One region of the Comamonas sp. NyZ500 genome, then DNA from elsewhere that is predicted to be linked to it. Evidence: predicted binding sites of a transcription regulator. Region 1 holds the regulator's gene; each other region holds the start of a gene.
The links. Region 1 encodes LexA, which represses DNA repair genes until DNA is damaged. Its sites were predicted from a motif close to ACTGTATNNNNATACAGT; they were not measured.
Positions count from the first base shown of each region.

Region 2: a site for LexA is predicted at 2,424-2,441, ahead of imuA (translesion DNA synthesis-associated protein ImuA). Genes of this name have one in related genera too.
Region 3: a site for LexA is predicted at 2,915-2,932, ahead of JAO85_RS02770 (VRR-NUC domain-containing protein). Genes of this name have one in related genera too.
Region 4: a site for LexA is predicted at 1,492-1,509, ahead of JAO85_RS05510 (DNA topoisomerase IV subunit B). Genes of this name have one in related genera too.

Region 1 covers NZ_JAEIJE010000007.1:167,283-171,417, forward strand. The annotation lists gene JAO85_RS13145 (hypothetical protein) at 1-114, shown strand, start outside; gene JAO85_RS13150 (universal stress protein) at 419-880, opposite strand; gene JAO85_RS13155 (hypothetical protein) at 1,025-1,270, opposite strand; gene JAO85_RS13160 (hypothetical protein) at 1,688-2,167, opposite strand; gene lexA (transcriptional repressor LexA) at 2,286-2,957, opposite strand; gene JAO85_RS13170 (asparaginase) at 3,040-4,020, shown strand.
Region 2 covers NZ_JAEIJE010000001.1:596,491-600,625, forward strand. The annotation lists gene JAO85_RS02650 (3-oxoacid CoA-transferase subunit B) at 1-625, shown strand, start outside; gene JAO85_RS02655 (HD-GYP domain-containing protein) at 822-2,174, shown strand; gene imuA (translesion DNA synthesis-associated protein ImuA) at 2,458-3,381, shown strand; gene JAO85_RS02665 (hypothetical protein) at 3,383-4,135, shown strand, end outside.
Region 3 covers NZ_JAEIJE010000001.1:628,751-632,885, reverse strand. The annotation lists gene JAO85_RS02775 (ATP-dependent DNA helicase) at 1-1,171, opposite strand, end outside; gene JAO85_RS02770 (VRR-NUC domain-containing protein) at 1,168-2,841, opposite strand; gene JAO85_RS02765 (carboxymuconolactone decarboxylase family protein) at 3,054-3,383, shown strand; gene JAO85_RS02760 (potassium transporter Kup) at 3,435-4,135, opposite strand, start outside.
Region 4 covers NZ_JAEIJE010000002.1:413,723-417,857, reverse strand. The annotation lists gene JAO85_RS05510 (DNA topoisomerase IV subunit B) at 1-1,458, opposite strand, end outside; gene JAO85_RS05505 (MFS transporter) at 1,878-3,074, shown strand; gene JAO85_RS25730 (hypothetical protein) at 3,091-3,222, shown strand; gene JAO85_RS05500 (SDR family oxidoreductase) at 3,265-4,077, shown strand.

The DNA of each region.
Region 1 (4,135 bases):
CACGAAGACGGCTCCATCGTGGTGCAGCAAATGGACTCGCAGAATCTCCAGATTCTGTTCACCTTGCCTGGGCATCGTGAGCGATTGGGAGAAGTATCGGAGCGATGTGCCTAGCAGCCAAAAAAATGCCCGCGCAAGGCGGGCAAGTTTTGGGGTCCTCTCGATCCGGTTCTGCAGCTCACACAGTCAATGCATTTGAATAGTTGGCAGAGGCGCTACTTTGGCCTCAATCGCCGTTTATCGCTCTTGCACTGTTGCTGACGCGTTTGAACGGTTGACAGGTTGCCCCATCGGGTGCGGCCAGCAACTCCTGACTGGCTGGCCTGCATTTTGCAGCCATGACTTGCAAATCACTTGCCCATCCTGTACCGAGGCAAGCGTGCGACATGCAGGACTGCTATTCGATATTTCTGGCTCCTTAATGTTTGCCGGTGGAGGCGGGCCGGTGTACCAGCACCGGGACATGGCTGTGCGTCAGGACGCGCTGGGTTTCGCTGCCCAGCAAAATTCCGCCAATACCTTTGCGACCGTGTGAGGCCATGCAAATCAGGTCGCACTGCAATTCCTGCGCCTGGTGAACAATGGCTTGGTAAACAGAGGCGTGGGTGACTCGCACAAAGTTGCAGGGTACGCCTTCAGGTCTAGCAATCTGGTCGACGAACTGCAAAGCCGCATCTGCATCGCTGTTGGCACTTCGCTCGAACTCTGCGCTGTTGTATGTCAACAGCGCGTCTGCGCCGTAGATGATGGCGCGGTAATCGGGCATGACATAAAGGCCAGTCACCTTGGCACCTTGTTCACGTGCAAGCAGAACGCCAGCACGCACGGCAGCCTCTGACAGTTTGGTGCCATCGGTGGGAATGAGCAGGTGCTTGAACATGTTCAGCCTCCTGATGCCGGAAGATGTGCCTGAGAATCAATCTATTCCAATATTTCGAGCTGCGCAATGCCTAGTTCTTGAATGCAGCAGAGTTGTAGACAGGAGGTAAGACTCTGTAACGAGGGGCGGTCGCGTCGAGTTGTCTCATTCCTCGGGCGAAGGAGGAACGCGATTGAGGATTTCGCCAGTGGCCTCTATCTCGAACTGTTGTGGATTGAGCCAGTTGACCTCTTGGTGATCGGAAGTTTCAAAGTAAATGGCAGATGGGCGTATGGAGATGCCGTGTGGCATGTCGACCTCATCAAAACTCTGATAGACCAGAATCAGGCGCAGGTTTCCATTGGCGTCTTTGGCCTGTATGTGCTGCAAGAGCTTGCGGTAGGCACTCATAAGACGCCCTCGTTGACATGTGTATATGAATGTTTCCACTGTCGAAGAGGTGCCGCAATACCCTGATCCGGGTATCCGTTCTGACGGATATTCGCGCCTGACAAGGAGTTCTGAAGGCTGCGAGGCATTGTGCGAAATGCGTCCCGCGGACAGGCCCAGGCAGAACATCAGCAAAAAATTTACATGGCGATCCAGATCGTTCGGCGCAAATACAGAGGGCCTGCTCTGGCGGTATCGAGTTTTTTGCCTATGCACTGTTGGCAAAGTTGTCTGGCGCCATATCTGCCGGCCGATAGGCCAAGAGTGTTGAGATGGCTTTGTGTTGGATGCATATGGAAGCTTTGTTGCATCTCCTGCAGGCCTATCGCGGGTCGGGCTCGGGCTGCATAAGTGCAGGCAGTCAAACCTCACTGTGCTTCAGACTTGCGGCGCTGTTTGCTCATGGAGTGCCATACGTTCTAGCGCGGCGCAGACATCGGCCATGCGTCCGCAGATCAGCAGGCATTCGGGCTGCTTGCGCGGTTCTCGCTGCACGATTTTGAGAAGTCGCGGAGCAGCAGCTTGTGTCGACTCATCGGTTACTAGCGACTGCAGCTCTGGGGTCGCTGCAATGGCCTGAGGATAAAGCGTTTTGCTGCCTAGACGGCTGCGGCTGCGGCCGCGGTTGGCGCGCATGACCGGAATGCTGATCTGCTTCGCCTTTGGACGGTTGCTTGTGAGCGATACGGGTTCTGCAGCGGCTTTGCTTGCGTCATCGGAGCTGAAGTTCGGGCTGAGCGACAGCGTGGCAGGCAGGCTCTTCAGAGTCAGGCGTGTCAAAGTCTGCAGTGATGTGGCGAATCCCATTTGGCAACTCCTTTTGATGGCCTTGCGGCATGGATAAGGGCAGGATTGCATTCTTTCGGCAAAGCTCCGCCCAGGGCGAAGCTCAACGGCTTCGCGCCTACTGCCTGGGCTTGTGAGGGAAAGAGGCTCAGTGCCTGCGCTGCATAGACGGAGGGACGCCGTCTGCCCGTTACATGAACATGCTGTTGCGGATAAGGCCTACGGCCAGGCCTTCGATGGCGAATGGCTCTTCAGGATCGACGTGAATGATCTTGTAGTCGGGGTTCTCGGGCAGCAGCTCGATGCCCTGAGGCGTGCGCTTGAAGCGCTTGACGGTAACGTCATCACCGAGGCGGGCCACCACAATCTGGCCATTGCGCGCTTCATGCGTAGCCTGTACCGCCAGCAGGTCGCCGTCCATGATGCCCGCGTCACGCATGGACATGCCACGCACCTTGAGCAGGTAATCGGGCTTGGCGGCAAACAGGCTGGGTTCGACCGAATAGCTCTGATCGATATGTTCCTGGGCCAGAATAGGCGAGCCGGCAGCGACGCGGCCGACCAGGGGAAGCACCAGCGGAGCCAGGGCCGTGAGCGGCAGCGCAAAGCTGGCACCGCGTGCCGCATTGATGGTGCGCACGGTATCGGCGCGCAGGCGAATGCCGCGCGATGTGCCGCTGACCAGATCGATGACGCCCTTGCGCGCCAGTGCCTGCAAATGCTCTTCTGCAGCATTGGCCGACTTGAAGCCAAAGGTACTGGCAATCTCGGCCCGGGTAGGGGGCGCACCCGTGCGAGCGATGGTGGACTGGATGAGGTCCAGAATCTGCTGCTGGCGGGGAGTGAGCTTGGGGTGGTCCATGGGCATTCCTTGATCGGTCGATGATGAATACTGTGTGTTCATCCAGTACCTGTATTTTTAATCAGTTTGAAGAGGACTGCAAGTGGAACGTGACAAAAATATCGTCATCCTGGGCACCGGTGGCACGATTGCCGGTGTCGCAGAGCAGGCTGGCGCCAGCGTGGGCTACCGTGCGGCCCAGCTGGGCGTGGCTCAGCTGCTGCAGGCTGTGCCGGACCTGGAGCGCGTTGCTGCTGCATCTCTGCAGGCGGAGCAGCTGGCGCAGCTGGACAGCAAGGATATGGATCACGCCACCTGGCATGCACTCGCGCTGCGCTGTGCAGAGCTGCTCGCGCGTGATGATGTGAGCGGCATTGTCATCACCCACGGCACCGACACCCTGGAGGAAACCGCCTGGTTTCTGCAATGCGTTCTGCGCCCGACTAAGCCCGTGGTGTTGACCTGCGCCATGCGCCCGGCCACAGCCATTTCGGCCGACGGCCCGGGCAATCTGCGTGATGCCGTGGCCTGTGCGGCCGATACGCAGGCTGCTGGCCGCGGTGTGCTTGCCGTGGTGGCGGGCCGGGTGTTCAGCGCACGCCAGGTGCGCAAGGTGCATCCCTACCGTGTGGATGCCTTTGATGGCAGCGGCGCCGGTCCGCTGGGCTGGGTGGAAGAGGGGCGGCTGCGCTGGGCAACGGGCGGGCTGCCGGTCGTTGCGGCCAGCTCCACTGCAATCGCTTTACCGCCCGCAGATCACTGGCCCCTGGTGGAGCTGCTGCACAGTCATGCCGGCTGCAACAGTGCCGTTGCGCTGGCGGTGGTTCAGGCCTGGCATGCGGAAGGCGTGCGTGCCGTGGTGGTGGTGGGCACGGGCAATGGCACGGTCCATCAGGCATTGGGGCCGGCGCTGGACTGGGCGCAGGCGCAGGACATGGCTTTGCGCATCACGACCCGGTGCGAGGAGGGGCAGGTGGTGCAGGCCGAGGGAGCGCAGGATGGCCGTGTGAGCAGCCTGCCGGCGGTCAAGGCCAGAATCAGCCTGATGCTGGAGCTGATGGGCTGGCCTCACGCATTGGATTGATGCTCTTATTATGAGAGCTTCTGGCCTGCGTTAATAAAGAGTATTTATGGTGTTTGGGTCTGAAGTTCAATGAATTTAGGCGCAGGCAGCTATGAATATTGATGGCTGCAATGCC
Region 2 (4,135 bases), on a different contig from region 1:
AGACCAGATGGCCGCGCGCGCGGCCCAAGAACTCGAAGACGGCTTCTACGTCAACCTCGGCATCGGCATTCCCACGCTGGTGGCCAACCACACGGGCGACAAGGAAGTGTGGCTGCAGTCCGAGAACGGCATGCTGGGCATCGGCCCCTTCCCGACCGAAGACCAGGTCGACGCCGATCTGATCAATGCCGGCAAGCAGACCGTGACCACGCTTCCCGGTTCGGCCATTTTCGGCTCTGATCAGTCGTTTGCCATGATTCGCGGCGGCAAGATCAATCTGTCCATTCTGGGCGCCATGCAGGTGTCCGAAAAAGGCGATCTGGCCAACTGGATGATTCCCGGCAAGATGGTCAAGGGCATGGGCGGCGCCATGGACCTGGTGGCGGGCGTCAAGCGCGTCATCGTGCTCATGGAACATGTGGCCAAGAAAAAGGACGGCACGACCGACCTGAAGATTCTGCCCAGCTGCACCCTGCCGCTGACGGGTCTGGGCGTGGTGGATCGCATCATCACCGATCTGGGTGTGATGGACGTGACACCCGAAGGCCTGAAGCTGGTGGAACTGGCCGATGGCGTTAGCTTTGACGAGATCCAGTCCAAGACTGGTGTGACGCTGCTGAAATAAGCGGCGCTGCGCTCCCAGGCAAGAACCGCTGCGGCGGTTCTTTTTCATGCCTTTTTCTGCAGCATTGGCAGAATTAATAGCTGCCGGAGTCGATAGGGCAAGCGATGTAAGCTGTTTTTGCTTTAATTGTGGCCCACAAATTATTGCAATCTGCAACAATTGAGTTTGATTGAGCAGACAGAAAAAGAGCGCTTTGATGAGTGAGAACGCTGGTGCGCAGGGGCACGAGACCGATGTACATTTTTTGCGCGCAGTCACCGATATGGCCGAGCATACGGAGGTCATGACAGGCGATGCAATCTATACCGATAAGGGCATGAAACTGGTGGACAAAGGCACACGTGTTGACAGTCGTCTCTATGACCGTCTGGTCATGCACAAGCTGCGTGACCCCATCGATGCCAACCTGATCACGGGCGACCTGGTCGATGTGGCATCCCTGGTCAGCCTGGCGCGTCAGCAATGCGAACAGGTCGATCTGCTGCATCGCATGGTGGCGTCCATCGGCGGTATCGAGCGTCTGCTGGCGCCGATCAAGAGTCTGCTGCTGCCCCAGGCCATTGCCTTCAAGCTCACCGTCATGCGCGAGCAGCGCAGCGACCTCTACCAGCACAGCCTGCAGATGACGCTGGTGGCGATCTTTCTGGCGCTCAAGAACGGCTGGACCGAGCGCGAATGCGTGCCGCTGGCCACGGCCGCGCTGCTGCACGATGTGGGCATGCTCTATATGGACCCGGTCTGGACCGACCCGGACCACCGCTTGAGCGGCGAGGAGCGCAAGCATCTGGTCGCGCATTCCGTCACCGCCATGCTGGTGGTGCGCAGCACAGAACTGTATTCGCGCGCCGTGGAAATCGCCGTGCTTGAGCACCATGAGCGCATGGATGGTTCCGGCTATCCGCGCGGCATCAAGGGCAACGCCATTTCTCCCATGGGTCAGGTGCTGTTGCTGGCCGAGGTGGTCTCGGCCTTCTTCGAGAAATTCACGGACATGCCGGGCCAGCGCCTGTCGCTCATGCTGCGCATGAACCACAAGAGCTATCCGGCCGATCTGGTGCACCTGATTCTGCCGCTGCTCTACGACGAAATCAGTCCCGGCAAGCCGCTGGCGCCGCTGCAGGCCGAGTTCTCCCACAGCATTGCGGCCCTGGAGGCTGCGCTGCGCAAATGGAGCGAACTCAGGCGCGAGTTTCCCGAGCACTGGCAGCAAATGCCCGATGCGCAGGCGGCGGTGGCCGTGGAAGCCAGTCTTGCGCAACTGCAGAAACAGCTGGCTGAGGCAGGCTCTCACCCCAGCCAGCAGCTGGACGTGCTGAGCTATTTCAAGGACGACGCCTTGGGCATGAGCGAGCTGGCCCTGGTCAACCGCGAGGCCCTGTGGCAGTTGCAGGCCATCATGAACGACTGCCTGCGCCGCTGGCCCACGCTGGGGCAGGGCGGCTCCACGCTGGAAGTCGCCGTGGCCGAATGGTGCGAGGCCTGTGCTCAGTTGATGCCGCAGGCAGGCCGCAGCTCGGCCATGAATGCCGACAGGCAGTCGCTCAATTGAGGGCATTGACTGCGAGTTCCGCCCGGGACGGCCGGCCTCAAGTTTGATAGCTGCAGGCGCTTGATTGACAGGTGCCAAACCGGTATTTCTTCAAAACTCTGTGCATCACGTCGCAGCGCGGCGTGCTTTGCTGCGTCTGCTTGCGCCATCCTGAAAAAGTATTTTTGATAGCGCACGACGTCCGATCTACAAGAGTCGACCGTATCTGCTGCCGATATTAAGGCCTTGTTTTGCGCGGAAACTTGAACGACTGTATATTTGTACAGTATTCAAGAGCTTTCGCATGTACACCCAGCCCCTGACATCCTTGGCCCATCCTGGCTCACCGCCCGGCATGACGGAGTCTGTCCGGCAGCAAACAGGTGCAGAGCAGGGCGTGCGGCCGGGTCTGCCCGTTGCGGGCAGCCCGCCTTTGTCCGCCATACGGATTCCAGGTGTCTGGCGCGGCACGGACTGGCAGGCCGGCGCCGGCCCTCAGGTCTGGCCCAGCGGCCATGCTGCGCTGGATGCCGAGCTGCCGGGCGGCGGCTGGCCCGGCAATGCCTTGATTGAGCTGCAGCAACCTGCGCACTGTCATGCGGAGTGGGCCTTGCTGTTGCCCGCGCTGGCCGCCCGTGTCCGGCAGCATGCGGCTTCAGTCGGGGATTCGCGGATGGGGCAACTGGTGCTGGTGGCGCCACCCTATCTGCCTTTTGCCCCGGCCTTGCAGGCCGCCGGTATTGACGCGAAGCGGCTGTGCGCGGTGCAGCCGGGGCGCAGTGCCCAGGATCTGGCCTGGGCCTGCGAGCAGGCTCTGCATTGCCGGGATGTGCTGGCGGTGCTGGCCTGGTTGCCCGAACTTCCCGCGTCCACGCTGCGCCGCTTGCAGCTGGCCGCCGCTTCGCAGGGCCGGCCTCTGTGGTTATGGCAGGAGCTGCAGGCCGAGCCGCACAGCTCCTCCGCCGCATTGCGGTTGAGACTGGAGAGAGTTACGGCAGACTCCGCTGCCCAGCAGGCGCCGGGTTTGCGGATACAGATACTGAAGCGCCGTGGACCTTTGCTGGAGCGCCCCATACAGCTCGCGCTTTCGCAGTGGGCCTGGCAGCCCGTGCTGCAGGCGCAGGCCCAAAGACATGCGCGCCAGAGCGAGGAGGCTGCCATGCTCATGCAAGGACGCATGACAGCCGCCGCTCCTGCAACGGCCTCGCCTTGGATGACGGAGGCATGAGATGGGCAGTGCAGAGCACTGGATGGCCTGGCCTCTGGCCTGCCTGAGCGAGTCAAGCCCGGTGCCCGAGAGTTCCTGCTGGTGGGCGCTGGAGTTCTCGCCGCGTGTGGCCTTGCTCGAAGATGCCTTGCTCATGGAGACCAGCATGGTGCAGCGTCTTTGGGGCGGAGTCGAGGTCTTGCTGGTGCGGCTGGACAGTGCTTTTGCGCAAGCTTGTCAGGCTGGCCCCTCGGAGTCCGGGGGCGGCGATGCGGCATTGCAGCCGCTGCGCGGACAGGGCGGCACGGCCTGGCAGGCTTTGGCGCGGCTGCGGCTGCAGCAGGGCCAGCCTTGCGGCTCCGTCCCTGTTTCCCTGTCCATGTCCGAGTCATCGCTGCATGCCGATGCGCTGCCGCTATGGACGCTGAGCGCCCTGGAGCAGCACAGCTCCGTGCTGCTGCGCCTGGGCTGCCGTAGCTGGGGCGATGTGCGCGCACTGCCGCGCGCGGGACTGTCGCGCCGCATTGGAGCCAAGGCCTTGCGTGCGCTCGACGAGGCCTATGGTCTGCTGCCCCAGCCGCTTGCGTGGTTGCAACTGCCCCAGCAATTCCTGCTGCGCCACGACCTGGGTTATCCGGCTCACCATGCCGATGCCGTGCTCCATGCGGCGCAGCCGCTGTTGCGCGCGCTGCAGTCCTGGTTGCAGGCCCGTCACCATGCGGTGCTGGCGCTGCGATTGCGCTGGCACCATGATCTGCGTCGTATCGACGGCCAG
Region 3 (4,135 bases), on a different contig from region 1:
AGGCCAGCGCATAGAGCATGGCGGCACTGTCGTAGTAATAGTGGTAGTCGGCCACCACGACATCGGCCCAGCGCACCAACTCCTGCGACAGGTAATAGGGGCAGATGCCATGTTCCAGGGCCAGAGTCCGTAACGCTGGCGCATCCCATAGCGGCAGTTGCAGCGCCTGCTGCCTGGCCGCAGGCAGTCGGTCAAAGAAACCGCGCGCCAACGGACAGGACTCTCCATGGCAGGCCTTGTCTGGATGCTCGCAGGTCTTGTCGCGCGCCTGCATATCCAGGACACGCAGTGGCGCAACCGATGCCGATGCCGATGCCGATGCCGATGCCGATGCCGATGCCGATGCCGACAAAGCTTGCTGCAGCTGCCACAGTGCGTGCAGTGCCAGCCCATGTCCAGTCCCCTTGGCTGTGAGAAAGAACAGCTTGTCCAGCCCTGCTGAATCCGTGGCCCCCTTGCCCATGGCGGCTCCCATGCTCTTGAGCAGGGGGAAAATCGTGGCCAAAGTCTTGCCGATACCGGTCGGGGCCTGGACCATCAGGCAACGACCTCCTTCACTGGCATGGGCCGTGCGGTAGACGGCCACGGCCAGCTCCCGCTGCCCGGCTCTGAAGGCAGGCATGGGAAACTGCAGCTGCGCCATGGCCGCATCGCGCGCCTGACGGTGGGCGGCCTCGCTGCGTGCCCAGACGAGATAGCGGGCACATTGCGATTCGAAAAAGGCTTGCAGTTCGGTGGCAGAACATTCCTCCACCAGCACGGTCTCCTCTGCGCTGCCGATCTGGAAATAGACCAGCGCCAGCTTGATCCGCTCAAGACCGCGCTCCTGACACAGCAAATGACCGTAGACCCTTGCCTGGGCCCAATGCAAGGCCCGATGATGGGGGCGCACGCCGTCAAGCCGGCCCCGGTAGGTCTTGATCTCTTCGAGTTGCTGCTTGACGGCATCAAAGCCATCGGCCCGGCCGCGAACCTGCAGCTCTTCGAACCGGCCGCGGAGCGCCAGCTCCGTCTCGTAGCCGCCCACTTTTTCACGCCGTTTCTGCACCACGACATGCCCTTCCATGCCCTCCAGCGCACTGGGCGCGGGCGTGAAACGCAGATCCAGATCGCCGCCGCGCGCCGTGAACTCGCACAGCGCGCGTACTGCCACGCTAAGCGCAGGTTTCATGACGTGCCACCTTCGTCGCGCCACTGCACATGACAGACGCGCACAGGAATGCCCTGCTCCTTGCAATAGGCCAACCAGCGAATCTGGTTGTCCTGCAGCTTGTCACCCGGCGCTTTGACTTCCACCAGCTCGTAGCGTGAGCCGGCATCGGACCGCAGAGGCCAGAAGCGCACCAGATCGGGAAAGCCGGTGCGGTTGGCCTTCAGGTCCAGCAACAGCCGCGCGGACAGACTCCGCAGATGGACGGCAGGCATGCAATCCAGCGCCAGCTCCAGCAGCTCTTGCGTCAATGAGCCCCAGAACACAAATGGTGACTGAACCCCTTGCTTGTCGGCAAAACGCTGGCGAATCGTGGCCCGGTAGCGACCGTCCTCCAGCTCGGCCAGACAGGCATCAAACAGCGGCTGGCGGCGCAGCACAAAATCCGGTGCACCCAGATCGGCCGGCCCACTCTGAAAGGGATGAAAAAACGCCCCCGGCAGCGGCGCAAAGATGGCGGGCCAGCACAGCAGACCGAATAGCGAGTTAACCAACGCGTTCTCCACATAGAACACAGGCGCATCGACGCTATGCCAATGGGCTTGCAGCGCGTACTCCACCGCCATGGGCTGGGCGGGTCGGTCCAGCAGCACATCGCTGCGCAGGGCCGCCACGGCCGGGGCCAGAGCTGGCTGGCGCCCCACGGCCCCCAGTCCCAGGCTGCGGCTCAGACGCGGCAGCATGCGCGCCACACGCTGGCGCTCCTCCTCACTTTCAGGCGCGGCTTGCGCCTGACTGGCAAGAGCCAGCGCCTGATCAAAGCATTGCATGCGCTCCAGCACGCGAATATGACGGTGGCGTGCACCCGCATAGCGGCTGGCCGTGTAGGCCTGAGCCGCCAGCGGCCAGTCCTGCCGCCTCTCGCACATCTGGCCAAGCTTCAGCAGAACCTTGGCCCGGCGCATGTCCAACCATGGGTTCTCGCTATGATTTTCAATAAGCGCAGGCAGCAATTGTGCCGGCTCCACGCCTTCGTCGAGATCCCGACGCCGGGCCGATATCTCCAGATAGAAGTCCAGATCTTCGCGGCGTTGAAATGCGCGCGAGTCAGCATCCAGCGTCACCGGCTCGTAGCGAAAAATACCGAGGTCGGCCAGCACGAACTCCGACCAGTCCTGGTAGAGATTGCCAAAGAACATCAGCCTCAGACGCTCTCCCAGCTCACCCACCATGACGCGCCAGACAGGTTCCACGGCCTCGGGATGCCAGACAGCATACGGCAGAGGCTCGGGTTGCCTCTCAGCCAGCAGTTGCAGCATCTCGGCCTTGCGCATGGAGGAGCACAACTCAAAGCCAGTCAAGATCTGCAGCAGCTCGGGTTTGGTGTGCAAGCCGAATAGTTCGACCGCCTCCATGGGCTCGGTGGTACTGAGCCAGCCACGCTCCAGCAAGGGCGCTGCAGCATCGACCGTCACCGGAATCTCCTCATAGGCCAGCTTGCTAGCTCGAAACCAGGGCCCGCGCCGCATCAGCATTCGTACCAGCAGCGCCCTGGAGTTCTGCGGCAAGCGCGCAAAGCCGGCGATGAAATCAGCCTCCTGCTCGCTGAGCAGATCTCCATAGCGCTGCGCCAGCCAATCCAGCGCCTGCTGGAAGTTGTGCAGATAGTAGCAGCGGTGCGGCGCAAGAATGGCGGCCTGGGATGCGGTCACGGTGACGCTCACAAAATGCTCGGTGAAAAGACGGCTGGATGCCGACAATGAACCTGTATTTTCATACAGCCCACAAATCCCTGCAGGCTCCTCCGAACCCAGTACTGCCGATCGTCGGACGAAACGCTTGCGACTTGAATGCTCTGTGACAGTGGCACACAATCAATGCTTCATTCAACAAGGAGCAGGCAATGCTGGACTGGAACGAATACCGCAAGGAATTGGCGGGCAGGCTGGGAGAGTTTTCCGAGTTGAGCCCAGGCACCATGGAGGGCTACAAGGCCTTGTCCGGTGCAGGCAGGAAGACCGGCCATCTCGATGCCAAGACGCGCGAGCTGATTGCCATTGCCGTGGGCGTGACCACGCGTTGCGACGGCTGCATTGCCGTGCATACCAAGGCTGCCAAGGCAGCTGGTGCCAGCCGGGAAGAAATCGCCGAAGCCCTGGGTGTGGCCGTGGCCTTGAATGCGGGCGCCGCCATGGTCTACTCGGCTCGCGCTCTGGACGCTTTGGACGAGTAACGTTCTAAAAAGATAGCAGCCAGCGCCTGTCTGGCTAGCCATACCTAGCCGTCAAAGCACGACCTGCGTGCCCAGCTCCACCACCTGGTTGGCTGGCAACTTGTAATAAGTCGCCGCACTGGCCGACTGGCGAGACATCCAGCCAAACAGCGCGCAGCGCCAGGCCGAGAGACCGCCTGGCCCGTCCACCACCTGCACCCTGGCCACAAAGAAGCTGGTCGTCATCGGGTCGAGGTTCGGTATCTCGCCATCGACGTCCGGCGCAATCCGCTGGAGCGCCGCCGGAATATCAGGCTGCTCGCGAAAGCCGAAATGCATGTCCAGTGCCCAGACCCCATTGCACATGGGCTTCAGCTGCAGGCGCTCGCCATCATGCACATAGGGCGTGTTCTCGTTGATCACGTGGAGAAACACCGTCTGCTCATGCATGACCTTGAAATGCTTGAGATTGTGGAACAGCGCATTCGGCACAAGCTTGGGGTCGGAGGTCAGATAGACGGCCGTGCCGGACACCACCGGCACGCCGCTCATGGGCGAGCTCATCAGATCGCTCATGGGGATATCGAGGCGACGGCGATGTTCGGCCACCAACTGGGTACCGTCGCGCCATGTGGTCAGCGCGATGAAGATGATGGCGCCCAGAGTCAGCGGCAGCCAGCCGCCCTGCTCCAGCTTGGTCAGGTTGGAGGCAAAAAAGCCTATCTCCAGCACCGCAAAACAGGCCAGCGCCGCCAGTGTCACGGCTCTTGCTC
Region 4 (4,135 bases), on a different contig from region 1:
ATGCGGGTCCACGCCGATCGCCACCGAGATATCGTGGATTTCGTTGTTGGCGAACAGCCGGTCGCGGTCCACCTCCCAGGTGTTGAGCACCTTGCCGCGCAGCGGCAGGATCGCCTGGGTTTCCTTGTCGCGGCCCATCTTGGCGCTGCCGCCCGCAGAGTCGCCCTCGACCAGGAACACCTCGTTGACGGCGATGTCCTTGCTCTCGCAATCGGTCAGCTTGCCGGGCAGCACGGCCACGCCGCTGCCCTTGCGCTTTTCCACCTTCTGGCCCGCCTTCTGGCGGGTCTGGGCCGCCTTGATGGCGATCTCGGCCAGCTTCTTGCCCCAGTCCACGTGCTCGTTGAGCCACAGCTCCAGCGCCGGGCGCACAAAGCCCGAGACCAGACGCACGGCATCGCGCGAATTCAGGCGCTCCTTGATCTGGCCCTGGAACTGCGGGTCCAGCACCTTGGCGTTGAGCACATAGCTGGCGCGCGCGAACACGTCGTCGGGCATCAGCTTGACGCCCTTGGGTAGCAGCGAGTGCATGTCGATGAAGGCCTTGACGGCCTGGAACAGGCCGTCGCGCAGGCCGCTGTCATGCGTGCCGCCCGCCGTGGTCGGAATCAGGTTGACATAGCTTTCGCGCAGCGGCGCGCCATCTTCGGTAAAGGCCACGCACCAGGCCGCGCCCTCGCCTTCGGCAAAGCTGTCGTTGTTCTTGTCGGCAAAGCCCTCGCCTTCGAACAGGGGGATGACGGGCTCGCCATGCAAGCTCTGCGCCAGATAGTCACGCAGACCGCCCTTGAACTGCCAGCTCTGGGTATCACGCGACTTTTCATTGATCAGCGAGACGGCCACGCCGGGCATGAGCACGGCCTTGCTGCGCAGCAGATGCACCAGCTCGCCCATGGGCAGGGCCGAGGATTCGAAGTATTTGGCATCGGGCCAGGCACGTACCGTCGTGCCCTGCTTGCGCTCGCCGGCCTGCAGAGGGCGCACCTTGAGCGGCTCGATCACATCGCCGCCCGAGAACACCAGCGTGGCCACCTGGCCGTCGCGGTGCACCTGCACCTCCAGACGTGTGGCCAGCGCATTCGTCACCGACACGCCCACGCCGTGCAGGCCGCCCGAGAAGCTGTAGGCGCCGCCATTGCCCTTGTCGAACTTGCCGCCCGCGTGCAAACGCGTGAAGACCAGCTCCACCACGGGCGCCTTCTCCTCGGGGTGCAGACCGAAGGGAATGCCGCGTCCGTCGTCCTCCACGCTGTAGGAGCCGTCGGCGTGCATGGTGAACTTGATTTTCTTGCCATAGCCGGCAAGCGCCTCGTCGGCCGCGTTGTCGATCACCTCCTGCAGGATGTGCAGGGGGTTGTCGGTGCGCGTATACATGCCGGGACGCTGTTTGACAGGCTCCAGACCCTTGAGAACGCGGATCGAGCCTTCGGAATATTCGTTGGACGGTTTGACTGCCATGGGGGCGGATTGTAGTAGCCTCTCCGAGCGAGAGCTGGATAAATTCACAGTTGTTTACTCCCAATACTCTTGCACAAAGCCCGAACATCTGTCTTGGCAACGTGTTTTTACCGGGTCTTCATCGCTGCGGATACTCTGAAAACAATAGCATTTACCGCTTGCCATTCATGCGTTATGGATAGTTTCAAATCCATATCCATTACACGGATTGCGCAAAGCGCTCACTTTTTATTTTTTTCTGCCAGGCTGCGGCTCCCGCGCCGCAGCTTGCCGGTCACGCATTCTGGCAGGGCAGCCTGCCACGCATGTGACGGCCTGTGCAGGCGCAAAACAGCTTGTTTCGTTAAAGTGACAAGTTGACCGCACCCCAAGCCTTTTTTCGCACACACGGCATGACTACAAAGACAACTCAAGCCCCCATGTCCATGGCGCAGATTCTTCTGTGCGGTGGCGCCATCGTCACGCTCTCCATGGGCATACGCCACGGCTTCGGCCTGTGGCTGCAACCTATCACCCAGGAGATGGGCTGGACGCGCGAGAACTTTTCCCTGGCCATTGCCGTGCAGAACCTGTCCTGGGGCATCTTGGGCATCTTTGTCGGCATGCTGGCCGATCGCATCGGCGCCTTCAAGGTGCTGATCGGCGGCTCCATCCTCTATGCGCTGGGTCTGGTCGGCATGGCGCTGTCCCCCAGTTCCACAGTGTTCCTGCTGACCGCCGGCGTGCTGATCGGCGCAGCCCAGGCCGGCACCACCTATGCCGTGATCTACGGCGTGCTGGGCCGGCAGATTCCCGTGGCGCGGCGCAGTTGGGCCATGGGCGTGGCCGCGGCAGCGGGATCGTTTGGTCAGTTCTTCATGGTGCCCGTGGAAGGCAAACTGATCGCGCAGTTCGGCTGGTCCAACGCCTTGCTGATACTGGCGCTGTTCGCGCTGCTGATTGCCGCCCTGGCCTTCGGCCTGCGCGAGCCGGGCTTTGGCGGCAGCACGCCCATCAAGCGCGAGCAGACCGTGGGCCAGGCGCTCAGGGAAGCCTGGACCTACCCCAGCTTTCTGCTGCTGATGGCAGGCTACTTTGTCTGCGGCTTCCAGGTCATGTTCATCGGCGTGCACATGCCCAGCTATCTGAAGGACTTCGGCATGGCGCCCCATGTGGCCAGCTATTCGCTGGCCCTGGTCGGCCTGTTCAATATCTTCGGCACCTATCTGGCCGGCAATCTGGGCCAGAAGCTGCCCAAGCGCTACCTGCTGTCGGGCATCTACGGTCTGCGCTCGGTGGCCACCGTGGCCTTTTTGCTGGCACCGCTGTCGCCCTGGTCGGTCTATGCCTTCTGCGCCGCCATGGGCTTTCTGTGGCTGTCCACCGTGCCGCTGACCAATGCCACCATCGCCCAGATCTTCGGCGTGCAGCATCTGTCCATGCTGGGCGGCTTTGTCTTCTTCAGCCACCAGATCGGCAGCTTCCTGGGCGTATGGCTGGGCGGCTATCTCTACGATATCAACGGCAACTACGATATGGTCTGGTACATCTCGATTGCCCTGGGCATTTTTGCCGCCATCGTCAACCTGCCCGTGCGCGAGGCAGCCATTGTGCGCCGCGCGCCCAGCGCCGCCTGATACCGGAGACACCACCATGCAGCTCAAACTCTGGCAACGCATCTCCATCTGGTGTGCCGTGCTCGTGCTGCTGCTGGCGGTGTTTGCCCTGTATCTGCAACCGGAATTCATGCTCACACTGGCAGACCAGGTCTGGGCCTGCTTCTGAGCTCTTGGGCAAGCTGCCCGGGCGGCATGGCCGGGAGAGAGCATGGCCCGCATCATCATCACCGGAGCTTCGGACGGCATAGGCGCCGAAATGGCCCGACAGCTGGCACAAACCCATGGCAGCTGGCTGCAGCTGACGCTGGCCGCGCGCAATGCCGGCAATCTGCAAGCCGTGGCAGAGCAATGCCGGGCCCTGGGGGCGCAGGTGCTGACAGTTCCCACCGATGTGAGCGAAGAGGCCCAGTGCCGCGCGCTGATCGACGCAGCCGTGCAGCAGTTCGGCGGGCTGGACGCCCTGATCAACAATGCCGGCATCTCGGCCCATGCGCTGTTCGAACAGGTCAGCGCACAAGACCTGGGCTGGTATGAGAGGCTGATGCGCATCAACCTCTGGGGCAGCATCTGGTGCACCCATGCGGCGCTGCCGCACCTCAAGGCCAGCCAGGGCTCCATCGTCGCCGTGTCTTCGCTGGCCGGTCTGATCGGCGTGCCGGGTCGCACGGCCTACAGCGCCAGCAAGTTCGCCATGGCCGGCTTCTTCGAAGCCCTGCGCATCGAGCTCAAACCCGCCGGCGTGAGCGTGACCACGGCCTACCCCGGCGTGGTGGATACGCGCATCCGCTACCACGGCTACAACGCCAGAGGCGAGGCCGCAGGCGTCAGCGGCCTCAAGGAAGACGGCGCGATGACGGTGGCCGAATGCGCGCGCCTCATACTCGACGGCATGAGGCGCCGCCAGCGCGAGGTGGTGATGACGGGCAAGGGCAAGCTGGGCCGCCTCATCAAGCTGATCGCCCCTGGCATGGTGGAAGACATGGCCCTGGCCGCGCTCAAGGACGATGTGAAGCCGCACTGAGCCGGCGCGAGCTGCTGCCGATGCAGCGACGCACGGGCCATGCGAGGATTTGGCTGCG